DNA from 2 places in the Cobetia sp. 1CM21F genome. Region 1 is predicted to be linked to the other one. Evidence: predicted binding sites of a transcription regulator. Region 1 holds the regulator's gene; the other holds the start of a gene.
What was found. The regulator PhoB, encoded in region 1, activates phosphate uptake and scavenging genes when phosphate is short. The targets are predictions, from matches to a motif close to TGTCATANNNNTGTCANA.

Region 1 (4,420 bases):
GCGGCGGTGCGCCGCCATTGGCAGCCGGCTGCCGCACTGCAGGGTGTCATGCCGGCCGGCTGGTGGGCGTGGCTCTCCTCGACGGACTCGCTGACCCAGCGTCTTGCCAGCGCCATGCAGCAGCAGGATGAACGCGATGGCCAGCCCATTCAGGGCCTGCGCGTGCGCCTGCTGCTGCAGGACACCGGCCCCGCGCGGCTGGATGAGGCGCGCCTGCTGGGCATCGGCCCACGCCGGCATGTCTGGCGGCGCGAAGTGGCACTCTGTCATGGCGATACGCCATGGGTGATCGCACGCTCGCTGGCGGCGCTGGACCTGGCCCACGGTCACCGCCTCTCGACGCTGGGCGAGCGCTCGCTGGGCCATTGGCTGTTTCGCCAGCCCGACCTGACCCGCAGCGCCATCGATGTCAGCCGCGCCCCGCTGGTGCTTTCGAGCCCCAGGCCGCTGGCCCGCACCACCAGCCTGTGGATGCGCCGCTCGATGTTCTCGCATGGTCGCTTCAAGGTGCTGGTGCAGGAGGGCTTCACACCGGCCTTCCAGCACGCGCTGCAGCTGGCCTGAGCCTTGCGGCCGACTGGCCTCGTTTCTCTCTCTTCCCTTGCCCACTACCATCCGCCCAGGAGCCCCGATGACCGCGTCATCCACTTCCGCCGCTTCGCGTCCTTCCAGACTGGCCGACTACCTCGCCCTGACACGGCTGGACCGCCCCATCGGCACCTGGCTGCTGATGTGGCCGACCCTGTGGGCACTGTGGCTGGCGGCAGATGGCATTCCCGAGCGCACGACCCTGCTGATCTTCATCGCCGGGGTCTATCTGATGCGCGCCGCCGGCTGCGTCATCAACGACTACGCCGATCGCCATTGGGACAAGCATGTCGAGCGCACGCGAGACCGGCCGCTGACCTCGGGCCGCATTTCGGAACGCGAGGCGCTGACGCTGTTCGGGGGGCTGGTCGCGGCCGCCTTCGTGCTGGTGTGCTTCACCAACCTGACCACGGTGCTGCTGTCGATCGTCGCCGTGCTGCTGGCGGCCAGCTATCCGTTCATGAAGCGCTTCCATCATCTGCCCCAGGTGGTGCTGGGCGCCGCCTTCGGCTGGGCGATTCCGATGGCCTTCGCCGCGACGCTGGAGGAGGTGCCGACCTACGGCTGGTGGCTGTTCGCGGCCAACCTGATGTGGACGGTGGCCTACGACACCGCCTACGCGATGGTCGATCGCAACGACGACCTCAAGGTGGGCATCAAGTCCACCGCCGTGCTGTTCGGGCGTGCCGACAAGCTGATGATCGGCCTGTTGCAGCTGGGCATGCTGGTGGTGTTGATCGGCATCGGCCTGCAGCTGGCGCTGGGCATCTTCTACTGGCTGGGGCTGGCCGCCGCCGCCGTCACCTTCGTCTGGCAGCAACGTCTGATCCGGGAGCGTGAGCGTGCGCCCTGCTTCCAGGCCTTCCTCAACAATCATTGGACGGGTTTGCTGATCTTCGCCGGTATCGCCCTGGCGACCTGGCCGATGAGCTGACTCCTGCATAAACATTAGTATTATTTAATTTAAAGCGACCCCTGCCCTCTGTTGCTCCCCAGCCCACGGTTCATGCCTGCCTGCCGCGCCTCCAAGGCGGCTGGCAGGCTTGCGTGCAAGCTGCCATGCTGGCAGTTGTCATCTCGTTGTCATATAAGCGGGTTGTAATCGTCATCGACTTGTCATTCTGGCGCGTGCGCCGACTGCTGCATGGGATCTAGCGATGAGCTCCAAGACCGTACTGATTGTCGACGATGAATCCTCGATTCGCGAGATGATCGCCGTTGCCCTCGAAATGGCGGATTACCGCGTGCTGGAGGCAGACAATGCCCGGGACGCCCACGCCATCGTCGTCGATGAAAAGCCCGATCTGCTGTTGCTGGACTGGATGATGCCGGGCACCAGTGGCCTGGAGCTCGCGCGGCGTCTCAAGCGTGACGAGACCACCTCGGAGCTGCCGATCATCCTGTTGACCGCCAAGGGCGAGGAAGACAACAAGATTCAAGGCCTGGAAGCCGGTGCCGACGACTACATCACCAAGCCCTTCTCGCCGCGCGAGCTGGTCGCCCGTCTCAAGGCCGTGCTGCGTCGCACCACTCCCAAGGGAGTCGAGGAGGCGGTGGAAGTCGAAGGCCTGATGCTCGACCCGGCCAGCCACCGCGTCACCGCCCACGGCAACTCACTGGATGTCGGCCCGACCGAATATCGCCTGCTGCAGTTCTTCATGACGCATCAGGAGCGTGCCTACACGCGCAGCCAGCTGCTCGATCAGGTATGGGGCGGCAACGTCTATGTCGAGGAGCGCACCGTGGACGTGCACATCCGTCGCCTGCGCAAGGCGCTGGGCACAGGCCATCAGCATCTGATCCAGACCGTCCGCGGCACCGGTTACCGCTTCAGCGCTCAGGCCTGAGGGATTCATGCGCTATTGGACCAACGAGCTATGGCGCCTCGGCTACCTTGCCGGTGGCTTCGGCCTGATCGGTGGCCTGCTGGGCCATCTGGGCTGGGGCCTGGCGCTGGGTCTTTCGCTGTATCTGTTCGTCCATCTCAAGCACTTGAAGAGCCTCTACACCTGGCTGATCACCAATCCCCATGAAGAGCCGCCGCCCGGCGATGGCGTCTGGGGAGACCTGCTCGATCGTCTCTACCGCTACCAGAAGGGCCAGCGTCAGGCTCAGGAGCGACTGCGCAGCATCCTCAACCGTATCCAGGAATCCTCCGAGGCCATGCGCGACGGCCTGGTGATGCTGGACAACCACGGTGACATGGAATGGTGGAACAGCGCTGCCGAGCAGCTGGTCGGTCTCAAGGCCAGCCACGACCGCGGTCAGCACATCACCAACTATCTGCGTGACCCCGTCTTCATCGACTACTTCAATCGGCTGGCCTACCGCGAGCCGCTGACGCTCCAGTCGCCGCTGTCTGACAACCTGACGCTGCAGATCTCCATCACCCTGTTCGGTGACAACGAGCGCCTGGTCATGCTGCGTGACGTCACCCGCCTCTATCGCCTGGAAGAGATGCGCCGCGACTTCGTGGCCAATGTCTCCCATGAGCTGCGCACGCCGCTGACGGTACTGGCCGGCTATCTCGAGACCTACTCCGATTACGCCGATGACCTGCCACCGCGCTGGCAGCGTGGACTGGGCCAGATGCAGAGCCAGACCGACCGCATGCAGCATCTGGTCGAGGACCTGCTGACCCTGTCACGCCTGGAAACCGACGAACTGTCCGACAACGGTCGCTGCATCGACATGAGCGCCCTGCTCGGCCATATCCGCGACGACGCCGAAGGCCTGTCCCAGGGGCGCCACACCTTCTCCATCGAGGCCGATGCCAGCCTGTCTCTGCGCGGTGAGGAGCAGGAACTGCGCAGCGCGATCTCGAATCTGGTCTTCAATGCGGTGCGCTACACCCCCGAAGACTGTCATATCACCCTGCGCTGGAAGGCGGATGACCAGGGCCTGCTGGTCGAGGTGGAAGATGATGGGGACGGGATCGACCCGGTCCACCTGCCGCGCCTGACCGAACGCTTCTATCGCATCGACAAGGGCCGCAGCACCGCCACGGGAGGCACCGGCCTCGGGCTTGCCATCGTCAAGCATGTGCTGATTCGCCATCAGGGCCATCTGGAGATCGACAGCCACCCCGGCGAGGGTGCGCGCTTCCGCTGTCACTTCCCCGACGAGCGCGCCTGTCAGGCGAGCGCTCCCCAGGCCAGCAGTGCGCTAGCCCAGTGATGGGCTGATTCCGTGATGATCTGACCCGAACGCCAGCCCAACGCAGAACGCCCCGCAGCCACCTCGAAAGGAGGCGACTGCGGGGCGTTTCGTTTGGTCAATCAGACGACGCTGCGGCTATTTCAGCGACGAGCCAACTTAGCGACGAGCCAGTTCAGCGACGAATCAGTTCAGCGACAAGCCAGCTCTGCGACAGGCTGTCTCAACGACGCGGCGCCGGCAACTGACGGTAGTGGCTCTGCCACATCAGTACCGCCCCGGCGACGGCGCCCGGGATGAACAGCAGATTGGCCAGCGGCACCAGCGTCATGACGAACACCGCGGCGCCGAAGGTCAGTGAGGGCCACCAGCGCGCCTTGAGGCGCTGCTTCATGTCACCGAAGCTGACCTGATGGTTGTCCATCGGGTAGTCGAGGTACTGGATCGACATGCTCCAGGCCGAGAACAGCCCCCACAACAGCGGTGAGAGCAGGTTCAGGCCCGGGATGAAGCCGATGATGAACAGCGCGATCATGCGTGGGATGAAGTAGCCCAGCTTGGCCATTTCACGCCCCAGCGAGTCGACGCCGATCTTCATCAGGCCGCGATCATCATCGATCAGGGTGCCATCCAGACGATGCTCGACCTTCTCGGCCAGAATGCCGTAGAAGGGCGC
Region 2 (4,420 bases), on a different contig from region 1:
TGGAGGAATTGTTCGAGACCTGGACCTGGCAGTACCTGCGCTTTCACGCCAAGCCGATCGCCGTCCTCGACAGTGACGGCTTCTTCGCGCCCCTGCTCGAGTTTCTGGACCGCACCGTCGAGGCGGGCTTCCTCGATGCAGACACTCGCACGCGCCTGATCAGTGAGCGCGAGATCGCGCCCCTGCTGAAGCGTCTGGCGCCCGAAACGTAAGGCATGAGACGTAAGACCTGAGACCTGACAGGCTGTCGCGTCACTCCCCATCAAGCGCATGACGCCAGCGCCATGGGGAGTGACGATGCGAGCGCGCCGCCTCAGTTCAGCGCCGTCTCGCCAAAGGCCTCAACGGCATCCTCCGAGGCAGCCTGCTGCTGAACGGGTTTGCCGATATAGCGCGCCCGCTTGCTGGCGGTGACCTGCTCGACATCGACCATCACCAGGCCGTCGATGCAGTAACCGAAATCGGCGTCGACACTGAAATCGAGGAAGCGGGTGCCACCGGGCTCGGTGACCTCGGCGTACTGCTTGTAGAGCGTCGGCACCGTCACGCCCATTGCATCCAGCTGGGCACGCAGGCGGCGGAAATCGCCATCGGCGTCCTGACCATCGAACAGGCGCTCCGCTTCATGGGCGGCGCTGCCCGGCACGCTCTGGGCGACCGGTGCCCGTGCGCGCGCCAGCCCCTCATCATCCCCGTAATAGTGACGGTAGTAGCTGACGATCAGTGCCCTGGCGGCCTCCGGATAGCTGTTGGAGAGCGTGACCGGGCCGAACAGCCAGCGAATCTCGGGATGACAGCGCAGATAGGCGCCCAGCCCCTGCCACAGGTAATCGAGGCTGCGCCGCCCCCAGTAGCGCGGCTGCACGAAGCTGCGCCCCAGCTCCAGACCGTCCTGCATGCGCTCGAACATCTCCGGCGTGAAGCGGAACAGGGTCGGGCTGTAGAGCCCCTTCTCGCCATGTGCCGCCATGATCTTGCGTACCTCTCCGATGCGATAGGCACCGGCGATCTCGAGATCGGCGTCATCCCACAGCACCAGATGCCGGTAGTGGGCGTCATAGCGATCGATGTCGCGCCGCTCACCGGTGCCCTCGCCGACCCGCCGGAAACTGATCTCACGCAGCCGCCCGATCTCGCGCATCACGCTGGAGCCGGGGAAGGCATCGAACAGATAGATCTTCTTGCCGTCGCGGGTCTCGCCCAGCAGTTCACAGGGCGTCAGTTCCTCACGCAGCGCCTGGCGCTCCTCGGGATGGCCGATGGCCTTCTCGGTCACGAACAGGCCACGCTTGCCGCGCCCGATGCGATACAGGTGCTTGCGCAGCAGACGCGTCTTGGCGTTGGTATTGAGGGCATCACTATCGAGGCGCTCCAGCGGGATCAGCTCGCCGATGCGCAGCTTGAGCTGCCGCTCGCGTTGGCGAAACATCTCATGGGCCAGCAGGGGCGTGCCGAAGCTGCGGTTGATCGACGACAGCGCATAGAAGAGCGTCGAGTTGCGCCCGCTGACATGGATAGGCAGCACCGGCGCATTGGTCTTGCGCGCGAAATGCAGGAAGCCCGACAGCCACTTGCCGTCGCGTGGCCCGGTCGGGCCTGCACGCGAGACCTCGCCGGCCGGGAAGATGATCACGGCCTCTTCATTCATCAGCGCATCGCAGATCTGACCACTGCTCTTGCGATAGCCACGACGACTGAGGTTGTCCAGCGGCAGCAGCAAGGGTGCCAGCGGCTCGACCTTCATCAGGATGTCATTGGCGACGATCTTGACGTCGCGGCGCACCTCGCCGACCAGCTTGAGCAGCGCGAGGCCGTCCAGTGATCCCAGCGGATGGTTGGCGACGATGACGACACGCCCGTAGGCCGGAATGTTCTCGCGCTCCCGCGAGGACACCGAGTAGCCGAAGGAGAAGTGATCGAGCACGCGGTCAATGAAGTCGAAGCCGCGCTGGTCCGAGTTCTCGCCGAGGAAGGCATTGATCTCGCCCTCATGCACCAGGCGCCGCAGCATGGCCAGAGCTGGCCGCCGGATCAGCGGGTGACGTTTGGCAAAGGCAGGATACTTGGCAGCGATGACGCGGGCAGTATCGATCATGCTCTCTCCTTGGCCGCACGGAGTGCGGAACGCGATGTCTGGATCATGGGGCTTGATATCACGTCAGGTTCGCGCCACTTCATGACAGATGCGTCACAGTCCCCGTACAGTGAGATGACAGTCGCCCACGTGATCCGCGGCCGATGCGCCCCGGCACGAAGATCATCCGCGTACGAACAGGCAGCACGACTGCCACGCCAAGGAGAGAGCGAATGTTTGCGATAGCCGTCGAGAATGAATCACTGGTCTGGCAGGAAACCGAGGCCCCGCACGGGATCGCCTCGGACGAGGTGCGTATCGAGGTGGCCTGGGCCGGCGTCAACCGCGCCGACCTGATGCAGCGTGCCGGCCAATATCCGCCACCCGAAGGCGCCAGTCAGATCCTGGGACTTGAGGTCAGTGGCACCATTCGTGAAGTTGGCCGCCACGTCGAGCGCTTCAAGGTCGGTGATCCGGTCTGTGCGCTGCTGTCCGGTGGCGGCTATGCCGAGGAGGTGGTCGTCAACGCCCTGCAGGTGTTGCCGGTGCCGGAGGGCTATAGCCTGCGAGACGCCGCCGCGCTGCCGGAGATGTTCGCTACCGCCTGGCTGAACCTGTTCATCGAGGGCAACCTCAAGCACAAGGAGCGCGTACTGCTGCACGCTGGTGCCAGCGGCATCGGCACCACCGCCATCCAGCTGTGCGGGCTGTTCGGGCATCCGTGCTTCGTGACCGTCGGTAGCCAGGAAAAGCTGGAGACCTGCCTGCGCCTCGGCGCGGATGCCGGCTGGAACCGCCACGATGGCAGCTTCGTCGAGGCCGTGAACGACTGGGGCGGCGCCGACATGATTCTCGACCCGGTAGGCGGCGGCTATCTGGCCGACAATCAGCAGGTGCTGAAACAGGATGGCCGCATGGTATTGATCGGCCTGATGGGTGGGCGCATGGATGAGCTGGATCTGGGTCGCATGCTGATGAAGCGTCAGCGCCTGATCGGCTCGACCCTGCGTTCGCGCTCCCCCGATGGCAAGGGCATGGTGCTGGATGCGCTCTACGTGCATGTGTGGCCACGCCTGGCGCGGGGTGAGCTGCGCCCGCATATCGACAAGAGCTGGCCGATCCAGGAAGCCGATGCCGCGCATGCCTATGTGCAGGACAACGCCAGCACCGGCAAGGTGTTGCTGGCGGTGACGGGCGCCTGAGCCTCATCATGACGCTGATGACATCAGCAGCATGAAAAAAAACGACAGCATGAAAAAAACGGCAGCCCAGTGGGCTGCCGTTTTTTGGCTTTATTGGCGCTATCTCGTGCTCGCTGCTCCGCCTGACAACATCTGACCTGACAACACCCGGCCTGACGTCAGTGTCGCTCATGCCTCCCGCCGTAGACCCCACGGCACCTGGCAGAGGCTTATTCGCTGCGCCCGATCGACTGGGCTTTCTGCCAGGTGAGTTGCAGCAGACGGGCGTCATCTCCGGCGCGATGGCGCTGGATGCCACCCTCGGCGATCACCGCTTCCTTGAGCTCTGCCCAGCAATTCAGCTGCTCCTCATCGAGCAGCCGTCTGAGCGCCTCGAGACGAAAGCGCGGCAGCATGCCGGCATGATAGAACAGCAGCGAGAGCCAGGTATTGTCGTAGCCCCAGCTGTCGCTATAGGCGATTCCCGCCTCACCCAGCTCATCATTGACCCACTGCGCCACCTCACGCACTGGCCGCCCTTCGCGTGCCAGCCGTGCCCGTGAGATGCCGTGCAACAGCTCCGCCTTCGGGTCCCAATGCACCCACTCATCAAGAGGCTGTATCAGGAAGGCGCAACTGCTGCCGTCGGCACGCGCCAGCCCGATCTCGATCGGATAGCTACCACGGCCAAAGCCGGAGGCTTCAATATCGAGCAGAATAGGCAGCGTCACACGAATCTCCCAAGGTATCTCAGGCAGACAGGGCCCGGGCGAGAAGAGGTTGAATGTCCTCAGGTTACGGGAATTGCCCCCTGCTTGGCGAGTCCTGAGCGCGACGCTGTCAACGCAGGCATCAGGTCGATCTGCTCCATCACGCTGGCATCACGTTCAAGAGACGCGCATGAGAGGGCCAGAGACGACAACGCCCTCACGAAGAGGGCGTTGTCAGTGGCAGCGAGGGCAGCACATCAGCTGGTACATCCGATCAGTACATCAGCTCAGTGCAGGTCTGCCTCGCCACCCGTGCGGGCGTGGGCTTCCCACTGCTCGGCCTTGTGCGGGCAGACCGCCAGACCGAGGGAGCCTTCACGATAGGCACGCGCCAGGCGCTGGGCCGCGAGAGCATGGCGGCACTCGGCGGCACGCGCGTACCAGGTCACGGCCTT

Region 2: a site for PhoB is predicted at 2,176-2,193, ahead of MSG32_RS17585 (NAD(P)H-quinone oxidoreductase). Genes of this name have one in related genera too.

The regions. Positions count from the first base shown of each region.
Region 1 is NZ_JALNTQ010000004.1:83,116-87,535, forward strand. It holds gene MSG32_RS13575 (chorismate lyase) at 1-564, shown strand, start outside; gene ubiA (4-hydroxybenzoate octaprenyltransferase) at 632-1,522, shown strand; gene phoB (phosphate regulon transcriptional regulator PhoB) at 1,746-2,435, shown strand; gene phoR (phosphate regulon sensor histidine kinase PhoR) at 2,443-3,765, shown strand; gene cysZ (sulfate transporter CysZ) at 3,968-4,420, opposite strand, start outside.
Region 2 is NZ_JALNTQ010000009.1:5,526-9,945, reverse strand. It holds gene MSG32_RS17595 (TIGR00730 family Rossman fold protein) at 1-212, shown strand, start outside; gene MSG32_RS17590 (lysophospholipid acyltransferase family protein) at 314-2,095, opposite strand; gene MSG32_RS17585 (NAD(P)H-quinone oxidoreductase) at 2,308-3,276, shown strand; gene MSG32_RS17580 (hypothetical protein) at 3,486-3,992, opposite strand; gene MSG32_RS17575 (sel1 repeat family protein) at 4,253-4,420, opposite strand, start outside.